One region of the Mesorhizobium sp. M0159 genome, then DNA from elsewhere that is predicted to be linked to it. Evidence: riboswitches for the same ligand, from Rfam matches in the RefSeq annotation. Region 1 holds a riboswitch; the other holds the start of a gene.
What was found. A riboswitch is a leader RNA that binds a small molecule or an ion and turns the genes downstream of it on or off. The one in region 1 is predicted to bind cobalamin.
Positions count from the first base shown of each region.

Region 1 (7,799 bases):
CCGCGATTTCGCGCGATAACGGCGAGCTGGTCGCAGCCATAGCGCCACCAGTCATAGCCGCCGAGGATGCGGACCAGAATGACCTTGGCGTGGCGGGCGACGCTGTCGATCCACAGATCGACGGACATCGGATGGCGCAGGTCGCGCAAGGCGGCGAGCCGCATCGACGGCAGGCGGTGCGCATCTGCCTTCCACGCCGCCGCCAGCCCGGCCAGGTCGCTGTCGGTGAGGGACAGCGCCACGACATCCGCAGGCGTTTGCCTGAGATCGACAGGCTCGGCGAGATCGTCGAGCGAGGCGGATGTGGTGGTGAGGATGTGCATCGCGGTTCGTGCTTTGTCAGCCGGCGAGGATACGCTCGATGGCCGGGCGGTTCAGCCCTTTCAGTCCGATGACGACGAGGCGCGAGCGGCGATCGTCTTCTGCGGTCCAGGCGCGGTCGTAATAATGGTTGACGCGCGGACCGACCGCCTGCAGCAAGAGCCGCATCGGCTTACCACCGACCTCGACGAAACCCTTGACGCGCAGCACGTTTTCTTCCTCCGCAGCCGTGGCGACGCGCTGTGCCAACTCGTCCGGGTTGGACACCGACGCGATGTCGATGACGAACGAATCGAAATCGTCATGCTCGTGGTCGAGTTCGTCGTCGTGATGGGTCTTGCGGTTCTCGATGTCGTCCTCGACGGCGAGGCCGAGGCCGAGCAGCACCGACGGGTCGACCTTGCCTTGCGAAGTCGGTACGATCTTCACCGCGCGCGCCACGTGCTTGCCGATGACGGCATTGGCGCGGGCCGAGCCGGCGGCGTCCATCAGGTCGCTCTTCGACAATATGATCAGGTCGGCGCAAGCGAGCTGGTCTTCGAACACCTCCTCGACCGGATCGTCATGGTCAAGCGTCTCGTCCTGCGCGCGCTGCGCCTGCAGGGCGTCCATGTCGTTGGCTACGCGGCCATCAGCCAGCGCCGGTCCGTCGACCACGGCAATGACGCCGTCGACCGTCACGCGGCTTTTCACCGACGGCCACTGGAAGGCTTGGACCAGCGGCTTGGGCAAAGCGAGGCCGGATGTCTCGATCAGGATGTGGTCGACCCTCGGCGTCAGCGACAGGATCTGGTCCAGCGCCGGGACGAAATCATCGGCGACGGTGCAGCAGATGCAACCATTGGCCAGCTCGACGATGTTTTCCTCGGGGCAGGTGTCGATGCCGCAGCCCTTCAGGATATCGCCGTCGATGCCGATGTCGCCGAACTCGTTGACGATGATGGCCAGGCGCTTGCCTTTGGCGTTTTCGAGCAAATGGCGGATCAACGTCGTCTTGCCGGCGCCGAGAAAGCCGGTGACCACGGTGCAGGGAACGCGCGAAAGGGAGGCAGCGGTCATGTCAGGTCCTTCAAAGGTCAAGGGGAGGGATGCGGGCAACCAGGCCGCGCTTCAGGCAATCGGGACGGCCGCGCCATGGAATGAGCCCATCCGTCGAGGTGGCGAACAGCTTTGCCCCGGTGACGAGATCGGCGCCGCTGGTCGTGGTCAGATCACCGAAGACGTAACTCCAGCAGCCGTCGCGCAGCATGGCCGCGCTGAGCCGGCGCTTGCAATTGCCGAGGCATTCGACGGTGCGGATTTTGATGTTTTCGCCGCCAGCGGCGCGGCGCGTGTCCTCTGCGAGCAGTTCGCCGGCGCGCGGATGAGCGTCCGAACCGGTCTCGTCACGGCAGGACGAGCAGACGATGACGGTAACGCCGGCCGGGGAATCACCATGGCCGGACAATAAATCCGCTGTCTCAGCCGGAAAACTGCTGTCGCGTTCCAAATCAGGCTCCTTGCCCGGAAAACCCGCCAGGCGATCGGATTCTTATGTCCTAGACGGCAGGTCTCCTGGCTCGCGGGTCATCGCCTGGGTGCCGCCTTCCCGGGAACATCCCAGTGGTTTTCGGCCGAGGCTCGTCGCTTACAGTTGCGGGGACAGCCGCGGATTTGAAATCGAGATTTCGCACCGCATTCCCTCTTGGCCCTTGCCGTTGCGGGCAGGGGACCGTCTGGAACGGATTTAGGCTTGTGGGGGTAGTCGTGTCAACGCACGTCTATGACGCGGCGATATCCGCGAGCGGCCGGCCGAGGTCGCCGGCAGCCGTCACCTCGATGCGCTCAAGCCCGAGCCAGCCCTGCATCTGCTTCAATTCCTCGAAAAGGGCGGCTGCAGTTTGCGGCGGGGCGCCGGGCTCCGCATAGGCGGCATGGACGCGCAAGACGCCGGCCGGGCGGTCGGCCCTGAGGTCGACACGCCCGACGATGCTGTCGCCGAGCAGGAACGGCAGCACGTAATAGCCATACCGGCGCTTTTCGGCCGGCGTGTAGATCTCGATGCGGTAGTGGAAGTCGAACAACCGCTCGGTGCGCGACCGCTCGAAGACGACAGGATCGAACGGCGCGAGCAACGCGCGCGCCTCGATCTTGCGCGGCAAACGGGCGTCCTTGTGGAGATAGGCTGTTTTGTTCCAGCCTTCGACGCTCACCGGCAACAGGTCGCCGGCCTCGACCAACTCCTCGATGCGGCCCTTGATGTCGGCGGGCGAGAGGCGGAAATAATCGCGCAGGTCGCTTGCCGTGGCGACGCCATGGGCGCGGGCGGAGATGCGCAGCAATTCGCGGTGAGCGTCTTCGGGGGAGGGCGTTGGCAGACTCAGTATTGTTGGCGGCAGCACGCGCTCCGGCAGATCGTAGAACCGCTCGAAGCCGCGGCGATGCGCAGTGGTGATGCGGCCGGCCCAGAACAGCCACTCGAAGGCATGCTTGGCATGGCTCCAGCCCCACCAGCCGCCCGAACCCTTCTGCCCTTCGAAAGCCGACGCCGCGATCGGGCCTCGTTCGGCGACCTCGCGATAGATGTCTTCGATATAGGCGGCGTGCTTGCGGCCCCATTTGGCCAGCCCGCTGTACATTTCGTCGCCGCGCTCGGCCCGCTGCATGCGCCAGCGCATCAGCGGATAGGTCTCGACCGGCAAGAACGAGGCTTCATGCGCCCAATATTCGAAGACCATGCGCTTGCGCGTTACGGCGGCGTTGTCGAGCAACGCCAGCTTGTAGGGGCCAAGCCGCGAATAAAGCGGCATATAATGGGCGCGCACCACGGCGCTGACGGAATCGATCTGCAGCAGGCCGGTACGGGCAAGCACGCGGGCCAGATGCCGGCGGTCGGGTGTACCGGTGGGTCGCGGGTCATTGAATCCCTGTGCCGCCAGCGCGATGCGACGGGCCATGGCAAGCGAGATTTTTTCCTTCATGAAGGCGGCATCCGGACGATTTTGGACAGAGAAAATGACCTGCGATTCCGTGCCATGCTAGCAGGGTTTTGGCGGCATCCATGTCAGGAGAGAAAAGTGGAGTAAAAAGTGAAGGAAATCAAACAGGAGCGGATCGGACCAGTTTTCCCGGATATGCCGTCCAGCACCGCGATTTGAACAAGGTTTGACTTGCTTCGCCGAAAGCGCTGCGCTAACCCTCGCCGCGTTGCAGCATAGAGCCCCCTTAAAACGGTTCAGTGGTTAAACTGTCACGCTTCCGCAAGTGGGTCCGGTGCTGTAATCAGAGTGGATTGGCCGCAACGGAAAGCTGCAGAATGAACGCATTGTTGAGTTCGTACCTGCCCATCGTCCTGTTCATCGGCGTGGCGCTGGTCGTCGGACTGGCGCTGCTCGCCGCACCCTTCCTGGTGGCCTATCGCAACCCCGATCCGGAAAAGCTTTCCGCCTATGAGTGCGGCTTCAACTCGTTCGACGACGCCCGCATGAAGTTCGATATCCGCTTCTACCTGGTGTCGATCCTGTTCATCATCTTCGATCTGGAGGTGGCCTTCCTGTTTCCTTGGGCGGTGTCGTTCAGTCAGATCGGCATGCTCGGTTTCTGGTCGATGATGGTGTTTTTGGCGGTGCTGACCATCGGCTTTGCCTATGAATGGAAAAAAGGAGCGCTGGAATGGGATTGAACGACAGTTCCGGTACGCTCGTCGCGCCGAAGCCCAAGGGCCTCATCGACCCCAACACCGGCAGGCCGGTCGGGTCCGACGATCCATTCTTCCTGGAGATCAACAACGAGCTCGCCGACAAGGGCTTTCTCGTCACCTCGACCGAGGCGCTGATCACCTGGGCGCGCAGCGGCTCGCTGATGTTCATGACGTTTGGCCTCGCCTGCTGCGCCGTCGAGATGATCCATACGTCGATGCCGCGCTATGACTCGGAGAGGTTCGGTGTCGCGCCGCGCGCGTCCCCGCGCCAGTCGGACATCATGATCGTCGCCGGCACGCTGACCAACAAGATGGCGCCGGCGCTGCGCAAGGTCTACGATCAGATGCCGGAGCCGCGCTACGTCATCTCGATGGGCTCCTGCGCCAATGGCGGCGGCTATTATCATTATTCCTATTCTGTGGTGCGCGGCTGCGACCGCATCGTGCCGGTCGACATCTACGTGCCCGGCTGTCCGCCGAGCGCCGAAGCACTGCTCTACGGCATCCTTCTGCTGCAGAAGAAGATCCGCCGCACCGGCACGATAGAGCGGTGAGCGGCATGACCCAGGCGTTGAACGACCTCTCGACCTATCTCGGCGAGAAGCTGATCGGCCGGATCGGCGTGGCGGTGCTCGCCTATGGCGAACTCACCATCTCGGTCGAGCCGCGCGACCTGATCGAGGTGGTCACCTTCCTGCGCGACGATCCGAAATGCCAGTTCATCTCGATCATCGACGTTTGCGGCGCCGATTATCCGTCGCGGGCAAAGCGCTTCGACGTGGTCTATCATTTGCTGTCGCCGAGACAGAATATCCGCGTCCGCATCAAGGTCCAGGCCGACGAAGAGACGCTCGTGCCGTCGATCACCGGGATTTATCCCGGCGCCGACTGGTTCGAGCGCGAGACCTACGATCTCTACGGCGTGCTGTTTTCAGGCCATCCGGATCTGCGGCGGATTCTGACCGATTACGGCTTTGAAGGCCATCCGCTGCGCAAGGACTTTCCGCTGACCGGCTTCGTCGAGGTGCGTTACGACGACGAAGCCAAGCGCGTCATCTACGAGCCGGTCGAGCTCAAACAGGAATTCCGCAATTTCGATTTTCTCAGCCCTTGGGAGGGGACGGATTACGTCCTTCCAGGCGACGAGAAGGCAAAGCAGTGAGTGGTGAATTGTGAATAGTGAATGGAAAAGCGGGATGGAACGTCCGGGAAAATCAACGACTATCGAGATCTGAACGTATGGAAGGATTCGATGGTATTGGCTGCGGACATCTATCTCGCGACGAAAGCATTCCCGCGAGAGGAAATGTTCGGCATGACATCCCAGATGCGGCGCGCGGCATCGTCGATACCGGCAAATATCGCCGAGGGTTTCGGCCGCGGTCAGCGCAAGCCCTTCGTTCAGTTCCTTCGTATTGCGCAAGGTTCGTTGAAGGAACTGGAAACCCATACGCTTCTTTCGATGAGCGTGGGACTGTTGGACGAGAAGAGTGCAGGGCTGTTGTCGGTCAGGTTCGAGAAGTTGGGAAGATGATGCGTTCGTTCATTCGATCGCTGGAGGTCGATTCAGGCCAATGACTATTCACCATTCACCATTCACCATTCACGTGGCGCGCGAGCAACACGCTCATGGCTGAAACCTCCGTTCGCAACTTCAACATCAATTTTGGCCCGCAACATCCAGCGGCGCACGGCGTTTTGCGTCTGGTGCTGGAGCTTGACGGCGAAGTCGTCGATCGCGTCGATCCGCATATCGGGCTGTTGCACCGCGGCACCGAAAAGCTGATCGAGGCCAAGACTTATCTGCAGGCCGTGCCCTATCTCGACCGGCTCGATTATTGCGCGCCGATGAACCAGGAGCACGCCTTTGCGCTCGCCGCCGAGCGGCTGCTCGGCATCGAGGTGCCGAAGCGGGGCCAGTTGATCCGAGTTCTCTATTCGGAAATCGGCCGCATCATGTCGCACATCCTCAATGTGACGACGCAGGCGATGGATGTCGGTGCGCTGACGCCGCCGCTGTGGGGCTTCGTCGAGCGCGAAAAGCTGATGGTGTTCTATGAGCGTGCCAGCGGCTCGCGCATGCATGCCGCCTATTTCCGCCCCGGCGGCGTCCACCAGGACCTGCCGCAGAAGCTGGTCGAGGACATCGGCAGCTGGATCGACCCGTTCCTGAAATCGGTCGACGACCTCGACTCACTCTTGACCGGCAACCGTATCTTCAAGCAGCGCAATGTCGACATCGCGACGGTGTCTCTGGCCGACGCCTGGGCCTGGGGTTTTTCGGGCGTCATGGTGCGCGGCTCGGGTGCACCCTGGGACCTGCGCAAATCGCAGCCCTATGAATGTTACGCCGAGATGGATTTCGACATTCCGATCGGCAAGAACGGTGACTGTTTCGACCGCTATCTGGTGCGCATGGAAGAGATGCGCCAGTCGGCCAAGATCATGCGCCAATGCGTCGACCTGTTGCTCGGTAAGGAGGGCAGCGGGCCGGTGTCCAACCTCGACGGCAAGGTGGTGCCGCCGAAGCGCGCGGCGATGAAGCGCTCGATGGAAGCGCTGATCCATCACTTCAAGCTCTACACCGAAGGCTACCGCGTGCCGGCCGGCGAGGTCTATGCCGCCGTCGAGGCACCGAAGGGCGAGTTCGGCGTCTATCTGGTCTCCGACGGCACCAACAAGCCCTATCGCTGCAAGCTGCGCGCGCCCGGCTTCGCGCATCTCCAGGCCATGGACTTTTTGTGTCGCGGCCACATGTTGGCCGACGTCACCGCCGTGTTAGGTTCACTCGACATCGTGTTTGGTGAGGTCGATCGGTGATGATGGGAATGGCTCGACCGTCAAAGGCGTTTCTGGCCGCGGCATGCCTTGCGGCTTCCGCTGAAGTGTCGCTTGCTGGGTCCGGTGAGGGTCCCTCGTCAACCGATCTTCTCAAAGAGGGGTTCAAGCTTATTGCAGAAGGCGATCTGCTTACAGTCCGTGGCTTGAGCACCCAGACCCCAGCAATGGATGAGGGCATTCTTGTCCATGGCCGGCCGTCGACATCGTCCAACTGCGCGGTTCATGACAACCTCGTAGCGTCATTGATCCCCGAAGAATATCGTTGCAAGCCAATAGCTTGGGTGTATAGCCGCTATGACGGATACATCCGCCTGAAGCGTGGAAATGAAGAGTTCGTATGCGTTTTGGGGCGATCCGAGGATTGCTATCGTGCCTATGGCTCCCGCCAGTAGAAACCGAAGAAGCGAAATCGCAATGTCAGTCCGCCGTCTCGCAGAAGCCAGCCTCCAGCCAGCCTCCTTCGCCTTCAACCGGGCGAATGCGGCGGCGGCGAAGCAGTGGATCAAGAAATATCCGAAGGGACGCGAGCAATCCGCGATCATCCCCTTGCTCATGCTGGCGCAGGAGCAGGAAGGCTGGGTGACCAAGGCGGCGATCGAAACGATCTCCGACATGCTCGACATGCCCTATATCCGTGGGCTGGAAGTCGCCACCTTCTATACCCAGTACCAGCTCAATCCGGTCGGCACCCGCGCGCATATCCAGGTCTGCGGCACCACGCCCTGCATGCTGCGCGGCTCGGAAGCGCTGATGGATGTCTGCCGCTCGAAGATCCATCACGACCAGTTTCACACCAATGACAAGGGCACGCTGTCGTGGGAGGAGGTCGAGTGCCTCGGCGCCTGCGTCAACGCACCGATGGTGATGATATTCAAGGACACCTATGAGGATTTGACGCCGGAGCGGCTTGCCGAGATCATCGACCTTTATGACGCCGGCAAAGGTGCTTCGGTGACGC
Region 1 covers NZ_JAMYTF010000048.1:4,110-11,908, forward strand. The annotation lists gene NKJ32_RS29165 (cobaltochelatase subunit CobN) at 1-323, opposite strand, end outside; gene cobW (cobalamin biosynthesis protein CobW) at 340-1,380, opposite strand; gene NKJ32_RS29175 (DUF1636 family protein) at 1,391-1,810, opposite strand; cobalamin riboswitch at 1,849-2,052, opposite strand; gene NKJ32_RS29180 (winged helix-turn-helix domain-containing protein) at 2,082-3,281, opposite strand; gene NKJ32_RS29185 (NADH-quinone oxidoreductase subunit A) at 3,617-3,982, shown strand; gene NKJ32_RS29190 (NuoB/complex I 20 kDa subunit family protein) at 3,973-4,554, shown strand; gene NKJ32_RS29195 (NADH-quinone oxidoreductase subunit C) at 4,560-5,162, shown strand; gene NKJ32_RS29200 (four helix bundle protein) at 5,184-5,534, shown strand; gene NKJ32_RS29205 (NADH-quinone oxidoreductase subunit D) at 5,630-6,820, shown strand; gene nuoE (NADH-quinone oxidoreductase subunit NuoE) at 7,256-7,799, shown strand, end outside.

Region 2 (7,799 bases), on a different contig from region 1:
ATGAACACCTATCTCGGCGCCTGCATCGAACTCGGCCCGGAGGACGTCGAGGCCGACAAGGCGTCGGGCGCCGCGGTCACCTATTTCGAGGGTTATCTATGGGACCCGCCGCGCGCCAAGGAGGCGATCAGGCAGACGGCTAAGCTCGCCCACGCCGCCGGGCGCGAAGTGTCGATGACCCTGTCGGACTCGTTCTGCGTCGACCGCTACCGCGACGAATTCCTCGATCTGATGCGCTCCGGCACCGTCGATATCGTCTTTGCCAACAGCCACGAGATCAAGTCGCTCTACCAGACCGCGGCCTTCGACGAGGCGCTGGCGCAAATCCGCAGGGATTGCAAGATCGCCGCCGTCACCCGCTCGGAAAGGGGCTCGGTGATCGTGCGCGGCGACGAGACGGTCACCATCGAGGCGACCAGGGTCCGCGAGCTGGTCGACACGACAGGCGCCGGCGACCTCTACGCTGCCGGCTTCCTCTACGGCTACACGCAAGGCCGCAGCCTAAAGCATTGCGGCGATCTCGGCTCGCTGGCGGCCGGGCTGGTCATCCAGCAAATCGGCCCAAGACCACGGCAGAATTTGCGTCGCAAGGCGGAGCAGGCGCGATTGCTGTAGGTGGCGAGCCAAGAACCAGCTGCCCACCCTCCTTAATCCAGCCCGAGCCTTTTCTTCAGTTCCGCATTCTCCTTGCGGAGACGATCGGCAAGCAGGCTCTTTAGCCGCTTGTTTTCTTCCTCGAGCGCGACGAGATCCTTCAGCCCGTCACTGTCCGCCGCCGGCGCCGCCGCCTTCTTCCAAAGATAATATGTCTGTTCCGAGATGCCGGCTTGCTTCACCGCACTCTTGAGAGTAGCGCCGCCGCCGATCGAGGTCTCGATCTGCGCCAGCTTCTGGGCACGATCCTTCGCGGAGTAGCTCTTTCGGCCTGTTCGCGCTGACGGCGGTGCTACAGTGGCTGCGGATATCGGCTTGGCGCCGTTCTTGCGGGCAGGCGAGCTCGCCTCAGCTTCTGGCTTCCTCGACCGCCGCGCTCTCGCCTTCGGTTTTGGCGTTTCCGTTTTGTCTGCCGGTTCGCTAACTACTGCTGACTCGGTTTCCAGAGGATTGGCCATGAAATGCTCCACTCGCGGTTCGTGCAAAGGTTCAGCATCAAGGACCACTACAGTAGAGTCAACAAGCCGACGATTTAACGGCTCGACTTCCTTTGTTGTCTCGGCCATCGCCGCGGCGATGTCGAAATTGCCCCAGATGGAACGTGCGGATTTTTGATAATTGCGCTTTTGTTTGACTTCCACGGTGAATGGTCGCGTCTGCCGCCTCATAGTTCCTTCCTGAATAGGAGAATGAAGTCGCCGCTCGAATTTTTGGCGCTTCCTGCTTAGCGCGGAGCATTATCGTATAGCCGCTCAACGGGCAAGTGATGCCGGTCTTCGATGGCTGACCCATCTGGGGAGACTTGAGCGGCTTCGCGCGTCCTGCGCATGCCTGTAAGGCCGCCAAGTTTTCTGGGTTAGCAGGCGCGCACTGTGGCAGCTTGGCTTGTACGGCGAGGCCATGGTTGAGTGAGGCGAAACAAATCCAGCCCCGCGGTCAATCCCGAGGCTTCCCACAATGGCGAAGAGAACATCTTCACTCGTTCCTTTTGAGCACAAGACCTTCCGTTCGCTATGGTCGGCTGCACTCATTTCGAACCTTGGCACCCTAGTGGAAGGTGCGGCGGCAGCTTGGCTGATGACGAGCATCGCCACCTCCCATGGAATGGTGGCGCTCGTCCAGTCATCGACCACCCTCCCCTACATGATCTTCTCGCTCGCGGCGGGAGCGCTCGCGGACAAGTTTGACCGTCGCCGGATCATGTTGACTGCGCAACTGCTGATGGTCTGCGTATCCGCCTTCCTGGCGTTCCTGACCTATGCGGGGAATGACACCCTGGACCCTTCTGGGTCTCACCTTCCTAATCGGCTGTGGTTGGGCATTGCACGATCCCTCTTGGCAAGCCTCCATGGGAGATATCCTGCCTCGCGAACACCTGCCAAGCGGGATTGCGCTCAACGGCATGAGCTACAATCTCATGCGCACCATCGGGCCGGCGATTGGCGGCATAATCGTGGCCACAGCCGGTGCGGCCTTCGCGTTCCTCTTCAACGTCCTTTGCTACTTCGCTCTGATCGCTGCGCTGTTGCGATGGAAAGCCGAACGGGCACGACAAGCGCTGCCGCGGGAGGCTTTCGGCAGTGCGATGGCGGCGGGCTTCCGTTACGTGCTCTTGTCGCCGAACCTTCTCAAGGTGATGTGCCGGAGTTTCATTTTCGGCCTCACCGCCGTTGTCATTTTGGCTCTCCTGCCGTTGGTCGCTCGCGAACAGATCAAAGGGACCGCAGTCACCTACGGCGTGATGCTCGGCTTCTTCGGCCTGGGAGCGATTTGCGGCGCGCTCCTCATCGGGCGGGTCCGAGAAGTTCTCTCCAACGAATGGATCATTCGCGGTGCGTTCTTTGTATTGGCGATCAGCTGCTTCTTTCGGGCATGGAGCGAGCACGTTGGGCTGAGGTGTCTCAACCTCATGCCAGCCGGTGCGGCCTGGATTCAATCATTCTCGCTGTTTAACGTCACAGTACAGCTTTCGGCGCCGCGGTGGGTGGTTGGACGCGCCCTCTCTCTATCAGACGGCCACATACGGCGGCATGGCGGCGGGAAGCTGGCTTTGGGGCGAACTGGCGGATGTCCAAGGTGTTTCGGGAGCCTTGCTCGTCCGCCAGCTGGTTCTTGTGATTGGGGGACTGATGGGCATCCTTCTGCGTCAGCCGGATTTTGAAACGCTCAATCTTGATCCGACCAACAAGTTCAGCGAACCGACGCTGCAACTTGACCTGCGGCCACGAAGCGGTCCGATCATGGTGATGGTCGACTGTCGTGTCGATCAGAGAGATCCAGACTCGCCCACAATAATTATCTGAATTTCAGCAGTAATTTTGATCGTCCATTCGTGCTGTGTACCAGCCCTGTGTCTTGCGCAAGTGGTCACGAACGGCTGCCGGAGCCTCGAAGACGCCCTAAAAACACATGCTGCGATTTTTGAACACGCTTGACGTGTTAGATTAATTCATCCACAATGCGTGTGTTGAACACGCGAGGTGAGTTATGAACATGAGAGAGCTTAGGGTTCGACTGGGCATGACTCAAAAAGATTTGGCAGAGCAGATGGCAACGACGCAACAGACTGTGGCCCGTTGGGAAACAGGCAAAACGCAGTTGAACGTCGAGCAGATCAAGGATCTTTGTCTCACGTTGAAATGCACGGTCGAGGAGCTGCTGGGCTGGAAGATTGATGTCGAGGAGTGGCGCACGAGCCCGTTTGCAATTGCCGATGCCGAAACGCGATACGGCACGCTCAGAATCAAGACGACTGTTGGCAGCCGCCAATATCCTATCGATGAAAATGCGCGTGAATCGATTTTACGTCAGTTGAAGGAACTTCATAATCTTCGTAGAAATAACACAAGCAGGCCATGGCTGTATTGTTGGAGTCTTGACAACAAAATACTCTTGATAAATCCGCAATATGTCCGCACCATTGAGCTTATCGGTGACGATGTAGAGGAGATTCCAGAGTATTATCATCCAGAAATCTATCGGGCTTTGGATGACTGGGATAAGGGTGAGGTTTCAGGAAAGCTGAAGAAAGAATGCGATGCCATTATCGCAGAGATGGGTGATCAGGAAGCCGTGCGCATGGCCTCCTATGTTCGCGTCACATATGACGACGGAGAAGATGAGTGGAACTTCTTGGATGAAGAAACCGCTACGACTTTCTTCGGATTGGAAGCTGCGACCTTTGACGTTCCCCAGTGTAGTTTCGCCGAAGTGGAGGAAGAAGGTTACTACCGAGCGCGATACGCCAACCTTGATCGCGTCGCGGTGATGGAGGTTCCAAGCGACCGTTATCACAGATTGACCGCGCCCGAGGAAGCTTAGAACCATCCACGAAGGGCGCATGTTACATCTCGACCTTGCGTGGTGCGTTTTCAGTACGAGATGACGTTAAGCGTAGGTAGTGGCAGGTAAGAGTGCTCGACCAGAAGCTCAACTGCCTCCTCAATATCGCTGCCGATGTGCCGCAGGACACGTCCACGGGAGCGTGGATAGGCGTGAAGTTCCTGCACTCCACGGTCCGCTCTCCCATCGCCGGTGTGTGCCCGACGCCATCTTGTGGACGAGCTTGGCCGCCTGCACCCGGTTGTATTCCGGCTTGCGGTCCGCCTGGGCGGTCCGCCGCGATGGCTATCTCCATGTCAATCGGCGCCGAACTTTGACTGCCCGCTGCTTTTGATGAATTTGGCGAGGTCCCGCGCATAATCACTCTTGGTCTTCTCCTTGAGGCCCTGTGTCGCGAACTTGTGGTCCAGCAGGGCAAACAGGTCCAAGTCCCCTTCCGCCTGTGGCGCTGGCTTGCCCTCACCGCCCTCGGCTTCCCAATTGGGGACCGCTTCTGCGCGCTGCACCGTGGTGATTGTCCGCCCAAGACGCATCACAAGATCGAACGCCAAACCGTGCGCGTGCACGACGATTTGCCGCTCAGGCCTCATTTGGACAGGACTTGAGCTGGCCCGGTGGTTTGAGCCGGGTTACCTTGAGCCGGTGGGCTGCGAACAAGCAGTTCGAGACATTGGCCTCGATCACTTCGCAACACGCCGCTGCGCCTGGCCTCGGTGTGCTCCCCCCGAAATCGTTGTGTCATATCACCAGGGCATCACGGCCAACAGCTTCCACATGGGCAACAGCCTCGCCATTGAGCCGAATAGCGGTCGGAAGCTCGGAGCCGAAGTTCGACGCCGAGGTGGTTCGCATGATGCGCTAAGCAGCACCACGGCGCTTGCCGGTATGTTTGCTGCCGGCAGCCGACGAACTCCTATCCTCCTGGACAAGGGCGCCGTGCGTCATTGCTTTGATTTACCGGCCGCTCAAGGCTTCCACAGTTTTCGCTTTCGAGGCGACCTTTGGAACGTGCCAACGGAAATTTAACATAACGACATAAACATTTCTTTATGCGGCGTTGACAAAGAAGCGAACTGCTGTAATTGTCTCCCGCGTCGTGGTTCTCCGTACGGCGCTGCCGCAGCGGAGCTAAGAGGGAAGCCGGTGCGATGCCGGCGCTGCCCCCGCAACTGTTAGCGGCGAGCCAACCCCACTCATGTCACTGAGGCGAATAGCCTTGGGAAGACGGGTAGAGGCTATGACCCCGCGAGCCAGGAGACCTGCCACGGCGAATTACGTCCACGGGCGGGGTGCCTCGGTGGCCGCTGCAGCCTGGCGTTCGTGCCGGCCTGCTAGCGCCTTCCTTGTCACCGACGCCCCAACCATCGGGGTCTGGCATGACTATCTCTCAGCAAATTCCTGTAGCAACGCTCGGCGTGCCCCGCTTCGGTCGTCGGCGAGAACTGAAATTCGCGCTTGAAAGCTACTGGTCCGGAAAATCGTCCGCTGCCGACCTTCTCACGACCGCGAAGGCGCTCCGTGCCGCTAGCTGGGAGGAGCAGCACGATCGCGGCGTGTCGAAAATCCCGTCGAACGACTTCTCGCTCTACGACCATGTGCTCGACACCGCAGCCATGGTCGGCGCCGTTCCATCCCGTTACGGCTGGAATAGCGGCGAGGTTCCACTTGACATCTACTTCGCAATGGCGCGGGGCAACCAGGGTCAGACGGAGGATTGTCGACACGCTGGTCACCAGCAGGCGGCTCATCGGTCTGATGTAACCGCGATGGAAATGACCAAGTGGTTTGACACCAACTATCACTACATTGTGCCGGAACTCAACGATGATCAGACGTTCGCCCTCTCGTCGACGAAACCGGTCGATTACTTCATCGAGGCTAAAGCTCTCGGCGTTCACACACGCCCAGTCATCCTTGGACCGATCACCTTCCTCAAGCTGGCGAAATCGCCTGCCGAAGGATTCGATCCCATCGCGCTCCTGCCGCGGCTGCTGCCCGTCTACGAGCAACTCCTGCAGAGGCTGAAGCTGTCTGGAGCCGACTGGGTGCAGATCGATGAGCCAGCGCTTGTCCTCGATCTGAACCCGAACGAACGAGCTGCGTTCGAATTCGCCTATGGCCAGCTGTCGAAAGCCGCGCCCGAGCTGAAGATCATGCTGGCTACCTATTTCGGGCCGCTGGGAGACAATCTCGAAACCGCGGTTTCTCTGCCCCTGGCCGGGCTGCATATTGATCTCGTGCGCGCTCCCGAGCAGCTGGAAACGGTGGGTCGGCTCGCACCGAAGGATCTGGTGCTCTCGCTTGGCTTGATCGATGGCCGCAACGTCTGGCGTGCGAACCTGCCCGCCATTCTCGACCGCATCAAACCGATCGTCGCCGGCTGGCCCTTGGACCGCGTCGAGATCGCGCCTTCTTGCTCGATGCTGCATGTGCCGATCGACCTCCGCATGGAGACGGAACTCGACGCGGACATCAGGTCGTGGCTCGCCTTCGCGGCCCAGAAGACCGACGAGTTGGTGTTGCTTGCCCGGGCCCTGTCCCAAGGCAGGGATGCGGTGGCAGGCGCGTTGAAAGCGTCTGCCGAGGCTGCCGCCACTCGCGTGACATCCACGAAGATCCATGACCCGCTGGTTGAGGGGCGGATCGCCAGCATTGACGACAGCATGAAGCGACGAGAGAGCGCTTTTGCCGAGCGCTCCAGAGTCCAGGCCGGCACGCTCGGGCTGCCGCCGTTCCCGACGACGACCATCGGGTCCTTCCCGCAGACGCCGCAGGTACGCAGGGCGCGGGCCGCTCATGCGAAGGGCCAGCTGAGCTATGTCGAGTACGAGACCTTCCTGAAGAAGGAGATCGAGGCTGCAATTCGCTGGCAGGAAGAGATCGGGCTGGACGTGCTGGTGCACGGTGAGTTCGAACGAAACGACATGGTACAGCATTTCGGCGAGCAGCTGTCCGGCTTCGCCTTCACCCAGCATGCGTGGGTGCAGAGCTATGGGTCGCGTTACGTGCGCCCCCCCATCATCTTCGGCGACGTATCGAGGCCCAATCCGATGACGCTGCGCTGGTGGCAGTTCGCCCAGTCGCTTACGGAAAACCCTGTGAAGGGAATGCTCACAGGCCCGGTGACCATTCTCAACTGGTCTTTTGTTCGCGACGACGTACCCCGCTCCGAAGCATGCCGCCAGATCGCGCTCGCCATCCGCGACGAGGTGACGGATCTCGAATGGTCCGGCGCAAGGATGATCCAGATCGATGAGGCCGCGTTTCGCGAAGGATTGCCACTGCGCCAGTCTGATTGGAACGACTATCTCGACTGGGCTGTCGAATGCTTCCGGATCGCTTCAACGGGTGTAAAGGACGCGACTCAAATCCATACCCACATGTGCTACTCGGAGTTCAACGAGATCATCGACGCGATCGCTGAAATGGATGCGGATGTCATTTCGATTGAGACGTCGCGCTCGAAGATGGAACTGCTGGACGCCTTCACGAGCTCCAAATATCCGAACGAAATCGGTCCCGGAGTCTACGACATTCACTCACCACGCGTCCCGGAAGTCGGCGAAATTTCGGATCTCGTCATGCTTGCCCGCGAGCGACTGTCGGATTCCCAACTGTGGGTAAACCCGGACTGTGGCCTCAAAACACGCAAATGGGAGGAGGTCCGCCCTGCCCTGATGAACATGGTCGATGCAGCACGTGCGCTCCGGTAGAAAGTGTAGGCCGGAGGGTTTCCTGGTTGCTCACCATGTGGTGAGTGACCGGCTGCCGCATGTCGGCCGTGAATGGTGCCAAAACGCGTT
Region 2 covers NZ_JAMYTF010000060.1:16,916-24,714, forward strand. The annotation lists gene NKJ32_RS31170 (adenosine kinase) at 1-615, shown strand, start outside; gene NKJ32_RS31175 (transposase) at 648-1,322, opposite strand; partial or broken gene NKJ32_RS31180 (MFS transporter) at 1,612-2,930, shown strand; gene NKJ32_RS31185 (helix-turn-helix transcriptional regulator) at 3,142-3,975, shown strand; gene NKJ32_RS31190 (hypothetical protein) at 4,293-4,547, opposite strand; cobalamin riboswitch at 5,077-5,277, shown strand; gene metE (5-methyltetrahydropteroyltriglutamate--homocysteine S-methyltransferase) at 5,373-7,709, shown strand.
Region 2: it holds a riboswitch for cobalamin, as region 1 does, so the genes downstream of both, metE (5-methyltetrahydropteroyltriglutamate--homocysteine S-methyltransferase) here and NKJ32_RS29175 (DUF1636 family protein) in region 1, are expected to answer to the same signal.